3 regions of the Rhizobium sp. rho-13.1 genome follow, and region 1 is predicted to be linked to each of the others. Evidence: predicted binding sites of a transcription regulator. Region 1 holds the regulator's gene; each other region holds the start of a gene.

The links. The regulator LexA, encoded in region 1, represses DNA repair genes until DNA is damaged. The targets are predictions, from matches to a motif close to TGTTCNNNNTGTGTTCNG.
Region 2: recA (recombinase RecA) is a predicted target of LexA. The motif match lies at 3,909-3,926, and genes of this name have one in related genera.
Region 3: EQW76_RS11890 (helicase-related protein) is a predicted target of LexA. The motif match lies at 1,339-1,356, and genes of this name have one in related genera.

The regions. Positions count from the first base shown of each region.
Region 1 is NZ_SCFL01000001.1:224,682-230,550, reverse strand. Features, by position in the region: gene eno (phosphopyruvate hydratase) at 1-232, opposite strand, end outside; gene kdsA (3-deoxy-8-phosphooctulonate synthase) at 380-1,225, opposite strand; gene EQW76_RS01355 (VOC family protein) at 1,222-2,106, opposite strand; gene lexA (transcriptional repressor LexA) at 2,272-2,991, shown strand; gene EQW76_RS01345 (ComEC/Rec2 family competence protein) at 2,972-5,431, opposite strand; gene gltA (citrate synthase) at 5,733-5,869, shown strand, end outside.
Region 2 is NZ_SCFL01000001.1:500,882-506,750, reverse strand. Features, by position in the region: gene EQW76_RS02710 (PAS domain-containing sensor histidine kinase) at 1-900, shown strand, start outside; gene EQW76_RS02705 (DMT family transporter) at 918-1,814, opposite strand; gene EQW76_RS02700 (pseudouridine-5'-phosphate glycosidase) at 1,895-2,821, opposite strand; gene EQW76_RS02695 (carbohydrate kinase family protein) at 2,868-3,812, opposite strand; gene recA (recombinase RecA) at 4,053-5,141, shown strand; gene alaS (alanine--tRNA ligase) at 5,305-5,869, shown strand, end outside.
Region 3 is NZ_SCFL01000003.1:136,321-142,189, forward strand. Features, by position in the region: gene phbB (acetoacetyl-CoA reductase) at 1-244, shown strand, start outside; gene EQW76_RS29035 (hypothetical protein) at 275-424, opposite strand; gene EQW76_RS11880 (YMGG-like glycine zipper-containing protein) at 607-858, opposite strand; gene EQW76_RS11885 (DUF3309 family protein) at 908-1,063, opposite strand; gene EQW76_RS11890 (helicase-related protein) at 1,561-4,773, shown strand; gene EQW76_RS11895 (RNA-binding S4 domain-containing protein) at 4,777-5,181, shown strand; gene fdxA (ferredoxin FdxA) at 5,381-5,719, shown strand.

The DNA of each region.
Region 1 (5,869 bases):
TGGCCTCAAAAATCTCGGTATCGACGGCTTCTACAGCCTTTTCGACGCCCTTGCCGTGGTAACGCGAGCCACCATCGCGCAATTCGACTGCCTCGTGGGCACCTGTCGAGGCGCCCGACGGGACTGCGGCGCGACCCATGCTGCCGTCTTCCAGATATACGTCGACTTCGACAGTCGGGTTGCCGCGGCTGTCGAGAATCTCGCGGGCGATAATGTCGGTGATTGCGGTCATGGCTGGTTCCTGCTCGCTGGTTATAATCGATTGAAATCTCTAAATCGAAGGCGTGACAATTACAATGCCATCACGCGCTTCGAATGAGGGAACGTCATAGCCGACTAAACCAAGATCATGTCAGCCTGTTGAACGCTCCCGCAGATGCTAGGCCTTGGCGATGGCGTCGAATGCCAGTAGCTTTTCGAGCAGCTGCGGCATGTCTTTCAGATGCACCATGTTGGGGCCATCGGACGGCGCATGGTCGGGATCCTCGTGGGTTTCGATAAAGACGCCGGCGACGCCGACGGCAACGGCCGCGCGGGCAAGGGTTTCCACGAATTCGCGCTGGCCGCCTGACGATGCGCCCTGGCCACCGGGCTGCTGCACGGAGTGGGTAGCATCGAAGATCACCGGAGCGCCCATCGCCGCCATGATCGGCAGCGAGCGCATATCGGAGACCAGCGTATTGTAGCCGAAGGAGGCTCCGCGTTCGCAGAGCAGGATATTCGGGTTTCCGCTGTCGTTAAGCTTGGCCAGCACGTTCTTCATGTCCCAGGGGGCGAGGAACTGACCCTTCTTGACGTTGATGATGCGGCCGGTCTTGGCGGCAGCGACCAGAAGATCGGTCTGGCGCGACAGGAAAGCCGGGATCTGCAGGACATCCACGGTCTTGGCGACAAGCGCGCACTGCTCTTCCGTGTGGATGTCGGTGAGCACCGGGAAACCGTATTCCTGCTTCAGATCGGCGAAGATCTCCAGAGCCGCTTCCAGCCCAAGGCCGCGCTGGGCGGACAGGGATGTGCGGTTGGCCTTGTCGAAGGACGACTTGTAGACGAGCCCGATACCGAGCGAGGCGCAGAGTTCCTTGAGCTTGCCGGCTATCGTGAAGGCATGGTCGCGGCTCTCCATCTGGCAGGGACCGGCAATCAGCGAGAGGCGCTTGCTGTTGGAGAAAGTGACCTTGCCGGGGCCTTCGCCGGCGACCACGTCCGAATTTGTCGAATGGCTCATGCTGTCTCCTCGAAGGCAAACAATGCCCCCTGCCCGGGAGCGGCCTTCACCAGAATAGTGTTGCTCTTGCGTGTGTAGGTCACGCCGTTACCAGCCAAATGCGCTTCTGTCACGGAAAGATCGCGAACGGCAAAGACGATTGCCCGCCCCCGCAGGCCCGGATCTTCACCGGATGGCGCCACCTCATAGAAGGCCTCCATCCCCTCGCCGCTCAAGATGTCGATTTCCACATTGGCCGACGATGCTGTGATGCCAAAGGAATGCGGAGCGATTGCGGCACCATTGCCAACTTCGCTGATGAGCCCGGAAAACGCCTCCGGACTGGCGGAGGACAGTACAATGCGCGAAATGCCGAGAACGCCGTTCGGATGCCTCTCCAGCGCGCTGCGATCCGTCGGCATCGCATTGATGCGCTCGCAGGTGAAAACGAAGAAATCCGGGGCACGCAAATCTGCAGCGAAGGCAAGTCGAAAGCCGGCGATCGATTCGGACCCGTCCGGCATGCGCAACGGCCTTTCGAACTCGAGGATCTTGCCGCCCGAGACCCCGCTGTCGAGAAAGCGCTGCTGGTCGCTTTCAGCATTGCCGGTTGCGAAGGCAATGGAGGAAAAACCATCGTCGCCGACGCGAAACCGGAAAGCCTGGTCGCGCGCGACGAAGACATTGCCGGCCAGCGCCGACGCCTCGCACTCCGAGAGACTGGCAATGCCGAGTGGCTCGAGATAGGTCTTGTCGGCAAAGAAAACGCAAGCATTTTCAGTACCAAAGGGATGCCGTGCATCGGCAGCGACAGTGAAGCCGACCTTGCTCAGCCGCTGGCGCGCAGAGGCTATATCACAGGTCGGCAGGACCAGATGGTCGATCGGGTAGGCTGCTGTCATGGTTTGTCTCCACCCTGCGAAGCCGTCAGCGACCGCAGCGCGACATGATCTTCCAAAAACGCGATTATTCCAACGGCGTTCACAAAGATTTAGTCACTTGCGGAACACATATGGAACAGATAGTGTCCGTTCTGGCTTTGTTTCGCACTTGGAGCACGAAAAACGATGTTGACGCGCAAGCAACAGGAACTGCTTCTCTTCATTCACGAACGAATGAAAGAGTCCGGCGTGCCGCCTTCTTTCGATGAAATGAAGGATGCGCTGGATCTGGCGTCGAAATCAGGCATCCATCGGCTGATCACGGCGCTGGAGGAACGCGGCTTCATTCGCCGCCTGCCGAACCGGGCGCGTGCCATCGAGGTCATCAAGCTTCCCGAGGCCTATAACCCGAATGCGCAGCCACGGCGCGGCTTTTCGCCGAGCGTCATCGAAGGCAGCCTTGGCAAGACGCCGGCTGTTGCCGCAGCGCCGACAAAGCCCGCAGTCGACGACCGCAGCGGCTCCGTCTCGCTGCCGGTCATGGGCCGAATCGCTGCCGGTGTTCCCATTGCCGCGATCCAGAACAACACCCACGACATCATGGTTCCAGCCGACATGGTCGGCGCCGGCGAGCATTACGCGCTCGAGGTGCGAGGCGATTCGATGATCGAGGCCGGCATCTTCGACGGCGATACGGTGATCATCCGAAATGCCAGTACGGCGAGCCCCGGCGACATCATCGTCGCCCTCGTCGATGACGAGGAGGCCACGCTCAAGCGCTTTCGCCGCAAAGGTGCCTCCATTGCACTCGAGGCAGCCAACCCGGCCTACGAGACCCGCATCTTCGGCCCGGACAGGGTGAAGATCCAGGGGCGGCTTGTCGGCCTCATCCGCCGGTATCACTGACCGGTGACGTGGCGTCGGTACCGGTGAAAGCGGGCTTTCGCCAGTCGTAGGCTCGATGCCTCTCCCATGGACGGTCAAGGGCGCTGAACGCGGTGATGAACTCTGGCTTAGGAGAGCTTAAGTTGACCTCTATGGAACCTGTTTTGCGTAACGAAGCGCCGGTGTAGAGCACTGCACCGGACCGACAGCGATCAAGGCGAAGTTTGACCGGCGTGATGACAATGTCGGCGGTATCGCAGGCCGGCCCCAGATAAGCCGCGTCGGAGATAGTCACCAGCATCGCGCCCGTCTCGAGCATGGCAACGCACCAATCGCGACCATGGCAGGCAAACCCGCCGTCGACCGCATTGTCCAGAGCAGTTTCCATTGCTGACCGCAATGTGGCCTGATGCTCCGCATCCATACGGGTCGAGGGGCGGCCACGAACGGAATGGGACGGGGTCGAGTTGTCCGGCGGCAGCATTTGCGGCGGCGTATCCTCTGACACCAGCAGGGCTCGCTTCCATTGCTGATAGATAAAATCCGGGGGGCGTTCGCGGTTGCGCTCGAGGCGCCCCTGCCGGAACAGGGCGACGAGTTCGCCATCCTCCGAAATCAGCAGTTCCGATTTCTGGAGAGACGGTTGGAAGGCGGCGAAGGTCACCGAGGCTGCAATCAGCAACGCGCCGGCATGGCGCATAGGCGTCCGCAGCACCGTCATCAGCAGGAAGCCGGCAATAATGGTCGGGAAAAGTCCGGCAGGCAGGCGCGCGAAGGGCACATTGCCACCCCATGCCGCCACCGTCTTTGCGATGACCATGACGATATCGAGTCCCCACCCGGTGACTAGCCAGAATACGCCGTCTAGGCCGAAAGGCATCATCAGCATGGCAAGCATGCCGATCGGCATGACGATGAATGACACCACCGGCATGGCGGCAAGGTTGGCAACGAGGCCATAGGTCGCCAGCCTGTGAAAATGCTCAATCGAAAAGATCGCCGTCGACGCGCCGCCGATGAACGATGTCATGGCGACGCCTGTGAAGAAGCGGCTGACCGCCCGCACCGGCATCGGTGCCCGGAAAGCGGCAAACCGCCGCTCGCGGGGCGGACGTCCCTTCCATAGCGAATAGCCGGATACAAGGGCGATGGTCGCCGCATAGGACATCTGGAAACTCGGGCCGAGGATCTGCGACGGCGAGAGCACCAGGATGGCGATGGCCGATAGGGCGACATTGCGCAGGCTGAAGGATGGTCTGTCGAACAGCACCGCGACCAGCATGATCGCCATCATGATGAAGGCCCGTTCGGCCGATACCCCGAAGCCGGAAATGAAATAATAGGCGGTGACGGTGATCAGCGCACCGACGGCTGCAATTTTCTTGGTCGGAAAAGCCTGCGCCAATCCGGGAAACAGGCTCAGTACATGCCGGAGGCCGACATAGAAGATACCGGCCGACAAAGCCATATTCAGTCCCGAGATGGCGATGATATGGGCGAGGCCGGACACCCTTAGGGCATCCGTCGTTTCCGGCGAAATCGCCCGACGTTCGTCGTTGACCAGCGAAGCCGCGAAGGCGCCGGTGTCGCCGGGCAGGATCGAGCGGATTCGGTCTCCGATATGGCCGCGCAGCCCAGTCAGCCAGCGGTCGATCCTTTGGAGCGTGGTTCGCTCGCTGGTGTCGTCGACGCTGGCCATCATCAGTTGCGGCGTACCGTAGAAGAAACCGTTGGCACCGGTGCCTTCGAAATAGGCAGTGAACGCAAAATCGTGGAGGCCGGGCAGCGCAGGGCCTGCTGGCGGGCTTAACCGGGCCCTGCCCTCAACCACATCTCCGAGTTCGAACGGTACATCCTGGCCGCGCACAAGAAGGGATATCTGCTCCGGTGGCCGCCGAACGACAGGCGCGTCTGTCGCCAGCAGATCCAGCACGTAGCGCCACCGCCCTTTATCGTCCACTTCGCGGCGCTGAACTTGGCCGGTGATGGTGGTGGTCACGGGCGAGTCCAGCATGATCGTCGAGGCCCGCCACGTCTCCCACTCAGCGAGAAGCATGCCGAGCAGGCCCAGCGCCGCAGCGAACGCCAGATGCCGCAGCATCGGGCTCAGATTGTGTTTCAGGAGGCAAACGGCGGCGAGCACGAGGAAGCCCGCCGCAATGCCCGTCAGCGGCGGATTGCCCGGCAACTCGAACCAGATAATCGCGCCGCAGCCGATATAGACGGGCGCAAACAGCATCGCGCGACCGTGGGCGGCCTCTTCCGCAAGCATGCCGGCGGTAGCGATTCGCCACCCGTTGAGCGAAAGGGCAGCGCGCTTCGGCCACGGCACGGCGTGTTGCGTGCGGGCAGGCATCCGTCCAAGCTTGGCAACGGCGTTGACAGTGGCGCGCGACCGCTCGGCGAGGCCGAGAAATACCTGGCGGTGACCTTGCCTCTCGCGCGCGTCCAACTCTGCCATTCGCCCGTCAGCCCTGCCCGCAATCGTCAAGCTCGGGGTATTTTTGCAACCTTTGCTCGAATAATTCAACTAAAATCGATTGAAATGCCTGCCGTAGGAAGGTCGCTTCTGGAATGCCGAAGAACGTGCTTTAAAGGCATCGCAATCATGGCGCAGGCGCTGCCCAAAAGTTGATACCGCGATGCACAAATACCGGTCAGGGTAACTTGGCATTAGCGTCTGGATCATATAGCTAATCTTTAGACGCTTAACCCTTTGGTGCTTTTTTAAGGCACCAACCCGCCAAATCTTGGAGGCTCTCATGACGGAACAAAGCGCGAAACTGACCTGGGGTGATAAGACTGTCGATCTGCCGGTGAAGGCCGGTACCATCGGCCCGAGCGTCCTCGACATTGGCGCACTCTACAAGAATACCGCTTCCTTCACCTACGACCCCGG
Region 2 (5,869 bases), 280 kb from region 1:
GGCACCCGCGTCAAGCTGGAGGTCGATTACGGGCGCGATCTCTGGCCGGTGAAAACGGATCTTTCGCAATTCGAGCAGGTGCTGATCAACCTCTGCGTCAACGCCCGCGATGCAATGCCGGACGGCGGTACGCTGCTGCTGCGCACCCGCAATGTCGCAGCGGACGACATGGCGGCCTTCAACTCTGCCTATCTGCCGAACGAAGACATGGTGCTGGTGGAAGTCACCGATAACGGCACTGGCATCGCGCCTGAAATCATGGACAAGATCTTCGAGCCGTTCTTCACCACCAAGGATGTCGGCAAGGGCACGGGTCTCGGGCTCGCCATGGTCTACGGCATCGTCAAGCAGTCGGGCGGTTACATCCAGCCCGATTCCGAGGTGGGAAGGGGCACCACTTTCCGCGTTTTCCTGCCGCGTCACGTGATGGATATCCTGTTGCCCGGCGAAAGCCCGCAGGAAGCGCCGCATGCGCCACCGATGGGCGAGGGCGCCGCACTTGCAGACGTCGAGCAGGCAGACCTCACCGGCAAATCGGCTGTCGTGCTTCTGGTCGAGGACGAGGAGGCCGTGCGGCGCGGCGGCAAGAGGATGCTGGAAACGCGCGGCTACACCGTGCATGAGGCTGGGTCCGGCGTCGAGGCGCTGGAAATTCTCGAGGAACTCGAAGGCAAGGTCGATGTCGTCGTCTCCGACGTGGTGATGCCGGAAATGGATGGGCCGACGCTGCTGCGCGAATTGCGCAAGATCTATCCGGATATGAAGTTCATCTTCGTCTCGGGCTATGCCGAGGATGCGTTTGCGCGCAACCTGCCGGCGGATTCGAAGTTCGGCTTCCTGCCGAAGCCGTTTTCGCTGAAACAACTGGCTGTCGCCGTTCGCGAGATGCTGGACAGCTGATCGGCAAGCGTGACGGTTCAGCCGCGTCGGGCGATCAGGATGCCGGCCAGCACGATGGCGCCACCGATGGCCTGCAGCGGGCCGATGCTCTCACTCAGCAGCGCCCAGGCCAGTAAGGCGGCGACCACCGGCTGCAGCAACAACGTCAGCGATGAGAATGCGGCCGGCAGGTAGGCGAGCGCATAGGTGATCGCCACCTGGCCGCCGGCATGGCTGATGAAGGCCAGCCCGATCAGCATGAGCCAGCCGAACAGGCTTGGTGGCAGCATGACGCCCTCGATCATGAGGGCCACCGGGAAAAGACAGATGGTTGCGGCGGCCGTGCTCCAGACCATGATCTGCAGCGTGTCGAACCGGGTTCTGAGCCTGCCGATCACCAGAATATATCCGGCGTAGAACAGCGCTGCGACTGTTGCCAGGCCATCTCCCCTGAGATCGCCGTTGGCAAGACCGGAAAGGCCGCCCTTCAGGGTGACGATGCCGACCAGCGCCGTTGCCAGCCCGAGCAGGAAAAGTGTGGTGATCCGGGCGCCGAGGAACAGCCAGCCGATGGCTGCGACGAAAATCGGCGCCAGATTGGCAAGCAGCGTCGCATTGGCAACGGATGTCATGTGGATGGAGAGGTGCCAGGTGACGAGATCCGTGGCGAGGAACAGCCCCGGCAGGACCAGCATCAAGCATTCCGACAGGTTACGCGGTTGAACAGCGGACTTCCGGCGGCTGGCGAGTGAGACGAGAAGTAGCGGCAGGAGCGCCAGCGCCACACGCCAGAACGCCGTGGCAAGCGGACCCACCTCAGACAGGCGTACGAAAATCGGTGAGCCACCGATGGCAGCGCCGCCAAGTATCAGGGCTGCCAGCGGTATGCGGCTGTCGCGTGGCCCTGCGTCGGCTAGAGGTAAGATATCTGGCACGGGAGGTTTCCTGCTAGCGTCCTGAAACGAAAAACCGCGCCGGAGACCGGCGCGGCAGCTTCGGTGCGCGACGTTTCTGCTTAATCCGCCAGAGCGACGGCGATTTCGGCAGCGAGCCGTGCATTGTTTTCGACCAGCGCGATGTTGGTTTTCAGGCTGCGGCCACCAGTGATGTCGAAGATCGTGCTGAGCAGGTAGGGCGTGACGGCCTTGCCGACCACTTCCTCGCGCTCGGCGCTGTCGAGCGCGCGCTCGATGTAGATCTCCATTTCCTCGCGCTCGATCTGGTCTTCCTCCGGCACGGGATTGGCAACCAGCATGCCGCCATCGATACCCAGCTGCTCGCGCATAGTCTGGAAATTGGCGATTGCCGCCGGGCTGTTCAGCGTCAGCGGGCTTGGCAGGCCGGAGGCACGCGACCAGAAGGCAGGGAATTCCGGGCTGCCGAAGGTGACGACGGGAACACCACGGGTCTCCAGGACTTCCAGCGTCTTCGGGATATCGAGGATTGCCTTGGCGCCGGCGCAGACAACGATGACGCCGGTACGTGCCAGCTCCTCGAGGTCGGCCGAGATATCGAAGCTGGTCTCGGCGCCGCGATGCACACCACCGATGCCGCCGGTGGCAAACACCTTGATGCCAGCCCGGGCTGCCGCAATCATCGTGGCTGCAACCGTGGTTGCCCCGGTGCGGCGCTCCGCAATTGCAAAGGCTAGGTCGGCGCGCGATACTTTCATCGCGTCCGTGGTCTGGGCGAGGCTCTCGAGCTCGGCCGGTTCAAGACCGATGTGCAACGTTCCGTGGATGACAGCAATGGTGGCCGGGACGGCGCCTTCCTCGCGGATGATCGCCTCGACGCTGCGGGCCATGTCGATGTTGCCGGGATAGGGCATGCCATGGGTGATGATCGTCGATTCGAGCGCGACGATCGGTGCGCCGCGTGCCTTGGCAGCGGCAACTTCGCTTGAATAGGAGATCGGCAACAGCGCGGAAAATGGTTTGGTCATGGTCTTGTCCACCTGAATTTGCGGGTTTGATGGGCGGGATGGGGCTTCATGACAGTATTTTGGGCGCGCCGACAAGGGCGAGAACCTGACGAAGATGCTCCGGCGACAGATTAGCGGCCGTTGCAAACGGCGACTGAACCGTGATTGCGGCCGCTGCAGCGCCGTGGCGCACCGCCTCGGCGAGATCGAGACCGTCCATCAGCGCCGAAAGCACCCCGGCCGCTAGCGAATCGCCGGCGCCAGTGACGTCGGCGACGTCGTCCACAGCTGGCGGCTCCAAGGTGAGGGTGATGCGGCCGTCAAAGGCGACGAGAGGCTGCTGCCCTCGCGTGATGACGCCACCCTTGAGACCAAGGGCCTGCAACTGGCTCACCCACTGCAGCGGATCGTCCGGCCTGCTGCCGGTGAGGGCTGCGGCTTCCGACTGGTTGAGAAACAGATAGTCGATATCGGCAAGGCAGGGTTTGAGGCGCACGACCTTGGCCGGGGAGATGGCAATGGCTGCCAGCGGCTTGCCGAGATCGACCGCCTTGCGGGCAATCGCAGCCAGTGTTTCGGCCGGCAGATTGGCGTCGAAGAGAATGAGGTCCGCCGATGCGAATGAATCGCGGATGGCGCGGATCAGCAGGCGGCGAGGGCTGAAGAGCTTGTAGAGCTCCATATCGGCCAACGCGATGACCAGGTTTCCGTCTTTTTCGATGATCGCCGTGTAGCTCGGCGTCGTGCGATCGAGAAAGACGAACGGGCGGTCGTCGACGCCAGCCTCGCGGGCGGCGGCCGCCACCATGTCGCCAAGAGCATCGCCGCCGCGAGGCGAGATCATCCGCACGTCATGGTGAAGCCGGGCGAGATTGCGGGCCGCATTGAAGCCGCCGCCGCCCGGTTCCTCGAACCAAGCGCCCGGATTGCTGGCGCCTGGATCGGTCTCTCCGAAGATGCGGCCACGCCTGTCGATGTGAGCGCCGCCGAGCACGAGAATTTGCTTAGACATACCCAGCCCCGGTCATTTCGAAAGAGCCGAATCGACCCGCATTTGCAAACCCCAGAAAGCCTGCTGAGGATCGCCTAAGTCTTTGCGGCAAAAAAGGAAAACAAATATAGAACAAAGGTCATTTTACCTTTTTGTTTCAATTATTTGAAGGCCCCTTGCGGAACCGGAACAAATCAAGTACAAAAACGACATCAACTGCTTCATTGCCTGTGCGGCTTCAATAACCTAAAGGTGGATCTCATGTCACAGAATAGTTTGCGGCTCGTAGAGGAAAAATCGGTGGACAAAAGCAAGGCGCTCGAAGCCGCACTCTCTCAGATCGAGAGGGCATTCGGCAAGGGCTCGATCATGAAGCTCGGCTCGAATGAAAGCATCGTCGAGATCGAGACAGTATCCACGGGCTCCTTGAGCCTCGATATCGCACTTGGCATCGGTGGATTGCCGAAGGGGCGTATCGTCGAGATCTATGGACCGGAAAGCTCGGGCAAGACGACGCTGGCGCTGCAGACCATTGCCGAAGCCCAGAAAAAGGGCGGCATCTGCGCCTTCGTCGACGCCGAACATGCGCTCGACCCGGTCTATGCCCGCAAGCTCGGCGTCGATCTCCAGAACCTCCTGATCTCGCAGCCCGACACCGGCGAGCAGGCTCTCGAAATCACAGACACGCTGGTACGCTCCGGCGCCATCGACGTTCTGGTCATCGACTCCGTTGCGGCCTTGACGCCGCGAGCTGAAATCGAAGGCGAAATGGGCGACAGCCTGCCAGGCCTGCAAGCACGCCTGATGAGCCAGGCGCTGCGCAAGCTGACCGCGTCGATCTCGAAGTCGAACACGATGGTCATCTTCATCAACCAGATCCGCATGAAGATCGGCGTGATGTTCGGGTCGCCGGAAACGACGACCGGCGGTAACGCGCTGAAATTCTACGCCTCGGTCCGCCTCGACATCCGCCGCATCGGTGCGGTCAAGGATCGCGAAGAGGTCATCGGCAACCAGACGCGCGTCAAGGTCGTCAAGAACAAGATGGCGCCTCCCTTCAAGCAGGTCGAGTTCGACATCATGTATGGCGAAGGCGTCTCGAAGACCGGCGAACTCGTCGATCTCGGCGTCAAGGCCGGCATCGTCGAGAAGTCCGGTGCCTGGTTCTCCTATAACAGCCAGCGCCTCGGGCAGGGTCGCGAGAACGCCAAGATCTTCCTGCGCGACAATCCGGAACTGGCAAAGGAGATCGAGACGATGCTGCGCCAGAGTGCCGGCCTGATCGCCGACAAGCTGCTGGTGAACGGCGGTCCCGATGCCAACGACGGCGACGTTGCCGCCGATATGTAACGGTACCGGCCGCAAGGTCGAAGGGTAAGTTCAAGCTGTCGGCCGCACGTCTTTCGGGATGTGCGGCCGCTTTCGTTCGTGCGGCTGGACAGGATCGAGAGCGAGCGATAAAAGCCAGTGGATTTTGTATGGGGACTGCCGACGGCAGCGATAAGGGCATAGCATGAGCGGCGTAAATGAAATCCGGTCGACCTTCCTCGACTACTTCAAGACGAATGGGCACGAGATCGTTCCGTCGAGCCCGCTCGTGCCGCGCAATGATCCGACGCTGATGTTCACCAACGCCGGCATGGTGCAGTTCAAGAACGTTTTCACGGGGCTGGAACAGCGCCCTTACAAGACTGCGTCCTCGGCACAGAAATGTGTGCGCGCCGGCGGCAAGCACAACGACCTCGACAATGTCGGCTACACCGCCCGCCATCACACCTTCTTCGAGATGCTCGGCAATTTCTCGTTCGGCGATTATTTCAAGGAGCAGGCCATCGAGCTTGCCTGGAACCTGATCACCAAGGAATTCGATATCGACGCCAAGCGCTTGCTGGTGACGGTCTACCACACGGACGACGATGCCTTTAACCTCTGGAAGAAGATCGCCGGCCTGTCCGACGACCGCATCATCCGCATTCCGACCAGCGACAACTTCTGGGCGATGGGCGATACCGGCCCTTGCGGTCCTTGTTCGGAAATCTTCTACGATCATGGCGACCATATCTGGGGTGGGCCTCCCG
Region 3 (5,869 bases), on a different contig from region 1:
GGCGCAAGAAGGCGCTGCCAAGAACATTACCGTCAATGCGATCTGCCCTGGCTATATCGGCACGGAGATGGTGCTGTCGGTGCCGGAAAAGGTAATGAACGGTTATATCCTGCCGCAAATTCCGGTTGGCAGGCTGGGGGAGCCGGAAGAAGTTGCCCGTTGCGTCGTATTCCTCGTTGCCGATGACGCCGGGTTCATCACCGGCTCCACGATCACGGCAAATGGCGGCCAGCTTTTCGTCTGACGGATTTATCTTCGTCTATGAAGTGGCGAGCTAGCGGCGTGCATTCCGCGGGCGCGAGCGAACAGGCACGAGCACCCGGCTTTGCTCCTTGCGCTGGGCCGCCCGCACGGCAACGGTCGAGGTAACGGCAGCGGCAGCGATGACACCCAAAGCAGCGATATATGTGACGAGTTCAACCATGGAAAAGTCGATCCTTTCGGCGAGCACCCGGTAGCCCGGCTCAAACAATATTGCTCGCGTTCCATCAATATCGGTACAGCAACACCGAATTGAAAGGGGTTGAAGTTCACGTCATCGTCAACAGTGTGTTGACGGCATGAAAAAGGGCGCCGAAGCGCCCAATTCCAACTTCATGCCGAAGCTTAGCGGCAACGTGCTTCGTAGCGCTGGCCATAACGGTCGCGATAGATGCAGTAGCCACGACGTTCCGAGTGGCCGATCAGGTTACCGACGAGGCCGCCTGCAACGGCGCCGACAGCAGCACCGCCCCAGCTATTGGTGACGGCACCACCGATGACGGCACCGGTGCCTGCACCAATGGCTGTGCCGCGCTCTTCCGGCGTGCACGATGCGAGTGTGCCGATGAGTGCAACTGCGATAATCAGTTTTTTCATGTCTTGCTCCCTAGATAATAGACCATATTGGTCTAGCACAAATTACGAATTAAATCCGCCCCATCAGGACGAGCACCAGAATGATGACGACGATGAGACCAAGGCCACCAGAAGGACCATAACCCCAGCTGCTGCTGTAGCCCCAGTTTGGCAGTGCGCCCACCAGGAGCAATACGAGTACGACGAGCAGTATCGTGCCGAGCATGGTCAGTTCCCTTCACTTCGAAAGCATTTGTTTGCTGATGCCATAAACGCGGCTCACATAAAGTTGTTCCCGCCAACTATCTCGATTATTTGGGACAATGGCTTATTGGGGAGATTTTATAGCCGGCTCAGCGGTTTTTCATGGCTGGATGCTGCTCTCGCCCTGAAGATGCTGTCACGTCGGCGCCGACGACGATTCATCATCTGGTGCTTTTGGCCGGCGTAGTGACGATATCTAGGCGTGAACGGATCATGAATCCGGGCGAGTCAGCGATTCGTAGCCTCTTTGTTCCGGGGGCGTTCCAAACCGCTCCCGCAGGTCGTCCGAGGCCACTTTGCTTCCCGTCTGTGGCAAATGACCAGTATTATCCGGGTGTCTAAAAAATTGTTTTGCCTTCCGGGCCTTGCCTTTGCCACCTAGGCTGGTCATCTGTGGGGAAGCTTACAACAAGCGTTCCTGACCCTGAAGGCTGCTGCGCCTCATCTTCGCATGGACCAATGACCCTGACTTCGCAGCCCATGATTTTGAGCGGTCGCGGTGTAACCGCGGTGCTCGGACCGACAAATACCGGCAAGACCCATTACGCCATCGAGCGCATGGTCGCGCACGGCAATGGCATGATCGGCCTTCCGCTGCGGCTTCTGGCGCGCGAGGTCTACACGCGGCTTGTCGAGAAAGTCGGTATCAAGAACGTTGCGCTGTTTACCGGCGAAGAAAAGATCGCCCCGCCTAACGCCTGTTACTCCGTCTGCACTGTCGAGGCGATGCCGCGCGAGACGCGGGCCTCTTTCGTTGCCATCGACGAGGTGCAACTCGCCGGCGATCTCGAGCGCGGTCATATCTTCACTGATCGTATCCTGCATCTGCGCGGCCGCGACGAGACATTGCTTCTCGGCGCGGGCACCATGCGGCCGATCCTGGAGCATCTGTTGCCGGGAATTACCGTTGTCGAGCGGCCAAGGCTTTCCCATCTTGCCTATGCCGGCCAGAAGAAGATTACCCGGCTGCCGCAGCGTAGCGCCATCGTCGCGTTTTCAGCGGATGAGGTCTACGCCATTGCCGAACTGATCCGTCGCCAGCGCGGCGGGGCGGCCGTGGTCCTCGGTGCCCTAAGCCCACGCACGCGCAATGCCCAGGTCGAGCTTTACCAGAACGGCGATGTCGAATACCTCGTCGCTACCGATGCCATCGGCATGGGCCTCAATCTTGATGTCGATCACGTCGCGTTTGCCCAGGACAGGAAATTCGATGGCTACCAGTTCCGTCATCTCAATCCTGGTGAACTCGGGCAGATTGCCGGCCGTGCCGGTCGCCATCTGCGCGACGGGACGTTCGGTGTTACCGGCCAGGTCGATCCCTTCGATGCCGATCTCGTTCGCCGCATCGAGAGCCACCAGTTCGACAACGTCAAAGTGTTGCAATGGCGCACGAAGGATCTCGACTTTTCCTCCGTCGCCGCGCTGAAGCTCAGCCTCGATGCGCCGCCGCGCATCCATGGGCTGACACGTTCGTTGCCTTCCGTCGACCAGCAGGCTTTGGAGCAACTGACCGGTTATCCGGAGGTTGCGCGCCTCGCCGTCGGCCGGGCGAATGTAGAAAAATTATGGGAAGCCTGTGCATTGCCGGATTATCGGCGTATCACACCGGCCCAACATGCCGATTTGATTTCGTCCCTGTTTTCCGATCTCGTGCAACATGGCACGGTGAACGAGGATTTCATGGCCGAGCAAGTCCGGCGCGCCGACCGGACCGATGGCGAGATAGACACGCTTTCGGCGCGAATCGCGCAGATAAGAACTTGGACCTATGTTTCGAATCGGCCCGGTTGGCTTGCCGATCCGACACACTGGCAAGAAAAGACGCGGGAAATCGAAGATCGATTGTCCGACGCGTTACATGAAAGGTTGACGAACCGCTTTGTTGATCGCAGGACATCTGTGCTCATGAAGCGCCTGAGAGAGAATGCAATGCTGGAAGCTGAAATCAGTGTAAATGGAGATGTCTTCGTCGAAGGGCATCATGTCGGGCAGTTGACCGGGTTCCGGTTCTCTCCTATCGGCGGGACTGACGGTCCCGACGCCAAAGCCGTGCAGAACGCGTCGCTCAAAGCGCTGGGTCTGGAATTCGAGGCGCGCGCTGCCCGCATTCATGCGGCAGGCAACGGCGATCTGGCGATCGGCTCCGATGGTTCGGTGCGCTGGCTCGGCGACCCCGTGGCGCGGCTTACCGGCAGCGACCATATCATGCGCCCACGCGTCATCCTGCTTGCCGACGAGCAGCTGACCGGCCATGCGCGCGAACATGTTGCCGCCCGCATCGAGCGCTTCGTCAATCATCACATTTCGACGGTGCTGAAGCCGCTCGACGACCTCTCTCGCGCTGAAGACCTGCAAGGCCTTGCCAAGGGTCTGGCTTTCCAGGTCGTCGAGAACCTCGGCGTGCTGTCCCGCCGCGATGTCACGGAAGAAGTGAAGTCGCTGGACCAGGATGCGCGCGCCTCGATGCGCCGCTATGGCATCCGCTTCGGCGCCTATCATATTTTCGTTCCAGCATTGCTGAAGCCGGCTCCGGCTGAGCTCATCACCCTGCTCTGGGCGCTGAAAAACGACGGCATCGACAAGCCGGGCTATGGCGATCTCATCCCGGTCCTGGCTGCCGGCCGCACATCCGTGGTCACGGATTCGACCTATGAGCGCACCTTCTACAAGCTCGCCGGCTTCCGTTTCCTTGGCAAGCGTGCCGTGCGCATCGACATTCTCGAGCGCCTTGCCGATCTTATCCGGCCGCTGCTGCAGTGGAAGCCCGGCCAGCCTTCCCGTCCGGACGGTGCCTATGATGGCCGGCGCTTCACAACGACGACGGCGATGCTGTCCATTCTTGGTGCTACGCTCGACGATATGGAAGAGATCCTGAAGGGCCTCGGCTATCGCGCCGATGCCGTGCCGGCCGAAGAAGCTGCAATTCACCTCAGCAAGCAGGACGCTACGCCAGTCGCTGCGACAAACGTATTGGCACCAGTCGACGGATCCTCTACGCCGCACCCAGAGACAGCTGAAGCCGAAGCTGCCGTGGCGACCCAGTCAGAGGCCGTCGCGGAAACAGTCGCGGAAGTGTCCGCAGCGGTTTCGGAAGATGCTCCTGTTGCCGAGCCGGAAGCCGCCAAAGACGTTGCGCCTGAAAGCGCAGCAGAGGCTGCCGTTACCGATGTGGCTCCGTCAAAAGCTGCGGCCGAAGGCGCTCCAGTCGACGCGGTCGCTGCCGAGCCGCCGAAGCCGGTATTGCTGTGGCGGCTGGGTGGCCGCAACGACAACCAGCGTCCGGCTCCGCGCCAGGGCGAGCGCCGTGGTCAACAGGGTCCACGCGCTGGCCAGGATCAGGCCAATGCGCAGCCAAACACCAATCGTCGCCCATCCGGCGACCAGCCGCAGGGCGAAGGCAATCGCGAAGCACGCGACAATCGCGGCGGGCCGCGCGGTGGCAAGGACGGCGGCGGCGGTCGTCCGCCGCAGCAGCAGGGCAAGCGTCCCGATCATCGCGGCGGCGAGCGCAATGAGCGCAATGACCGTGGTGGAGAGCGCAACGATCGAAACAATCGCCCGGCGGCTCAGCCGACACGCTTCGAGGCGAAGCCACCTCGCAAGGAAAAGCCGATGGATCCGGATTCGCCCTTCGCAAAGCTGGCCGCGCTCAAGGAGCAGATGAAGAAGTAAGCCATGGTGGACGAAAGACAGGTCTCAAGCGGTTCGCGACAGCGCATCGACAAGTGGCTGTTTTTCGCCCGCATGATAAAATCCCGCTCGCTGGCGCAGACCTACGTGCTTAAGGGCAACGTACGGATCAATGGCGAGCGCATCATCCAGCCGAGCCATGGCGTCAGGCCCGGCGACAAGATCGAACTGTCGCTGGAACGACGGGACATAGTTCTCGTTGTCAGACTGCCCGGGGAGAGGCGAGGTCCTTTCGAGGAAGCCAAGCTGCTGTATGAGGACATCACGCCGCCACCGGATGAAACGAAGAAGCTGACCCTGTTCGAACAAGCGCTGCGCGACCCCGGCGCCGGGCGCCCGACGAAGCGCCAGCGCCGCGAGATCGACCGGCTGATGGCGGACGACGAATAGAATACGATGCCGGCAGGCTTGAGATTTAGAGACTGTTTAATCTTGAAATCTGCCGACAAAGCCGATACCTGACGAGCAACCCGCTGAGACAGCCGGTTTACTTGCCTCCGGGACGAGGCAGGTTGCCGGTACCCGATGGAAAGGCGCGACGTTCCAGGTCGTGCGTCCCCGGAAAACTTGAAAAATCCTGGAGTTCATCATGACCTACGTCGTGACCGACAATTGCGTACGTTGCAAATACACCGATTGCGTTGAAGTCTGCCCGGTAGACTGCTTTTACGAGGGCGAGAATTTCCTGGTCATCCATCCCGACGAGTGCATCGATTGCGGCGTCTGCGAACCGGAATGTCCGGCTGAAGCCATTAAGCCCGATACCGAGCCGGGCCTCGACAAGTGGCTGAAAATCAATGCCGATTACGCGACCCAGTGGCCAAACATCACGGTCAAGCGGGAGCCGATGGCCGAAGCAAAGCAGATGGATGGCGAGACCGGCAAGTTCGAGAAATACTTCTCTGCCAACCCCGGTTCTGGCGACTGATCCCTGCCTTCAAATGAACGTTGCGCCGAATCATGGCGCGCGTTCGAATTGGCGTGCAAATACGGCACTGCAAAGCAAATTATTGATTTCCTCAGATTTTTGTGCTAGGGTCGCTCTACTGATCCATTGAGGCATCTTGATGCTTCTTTT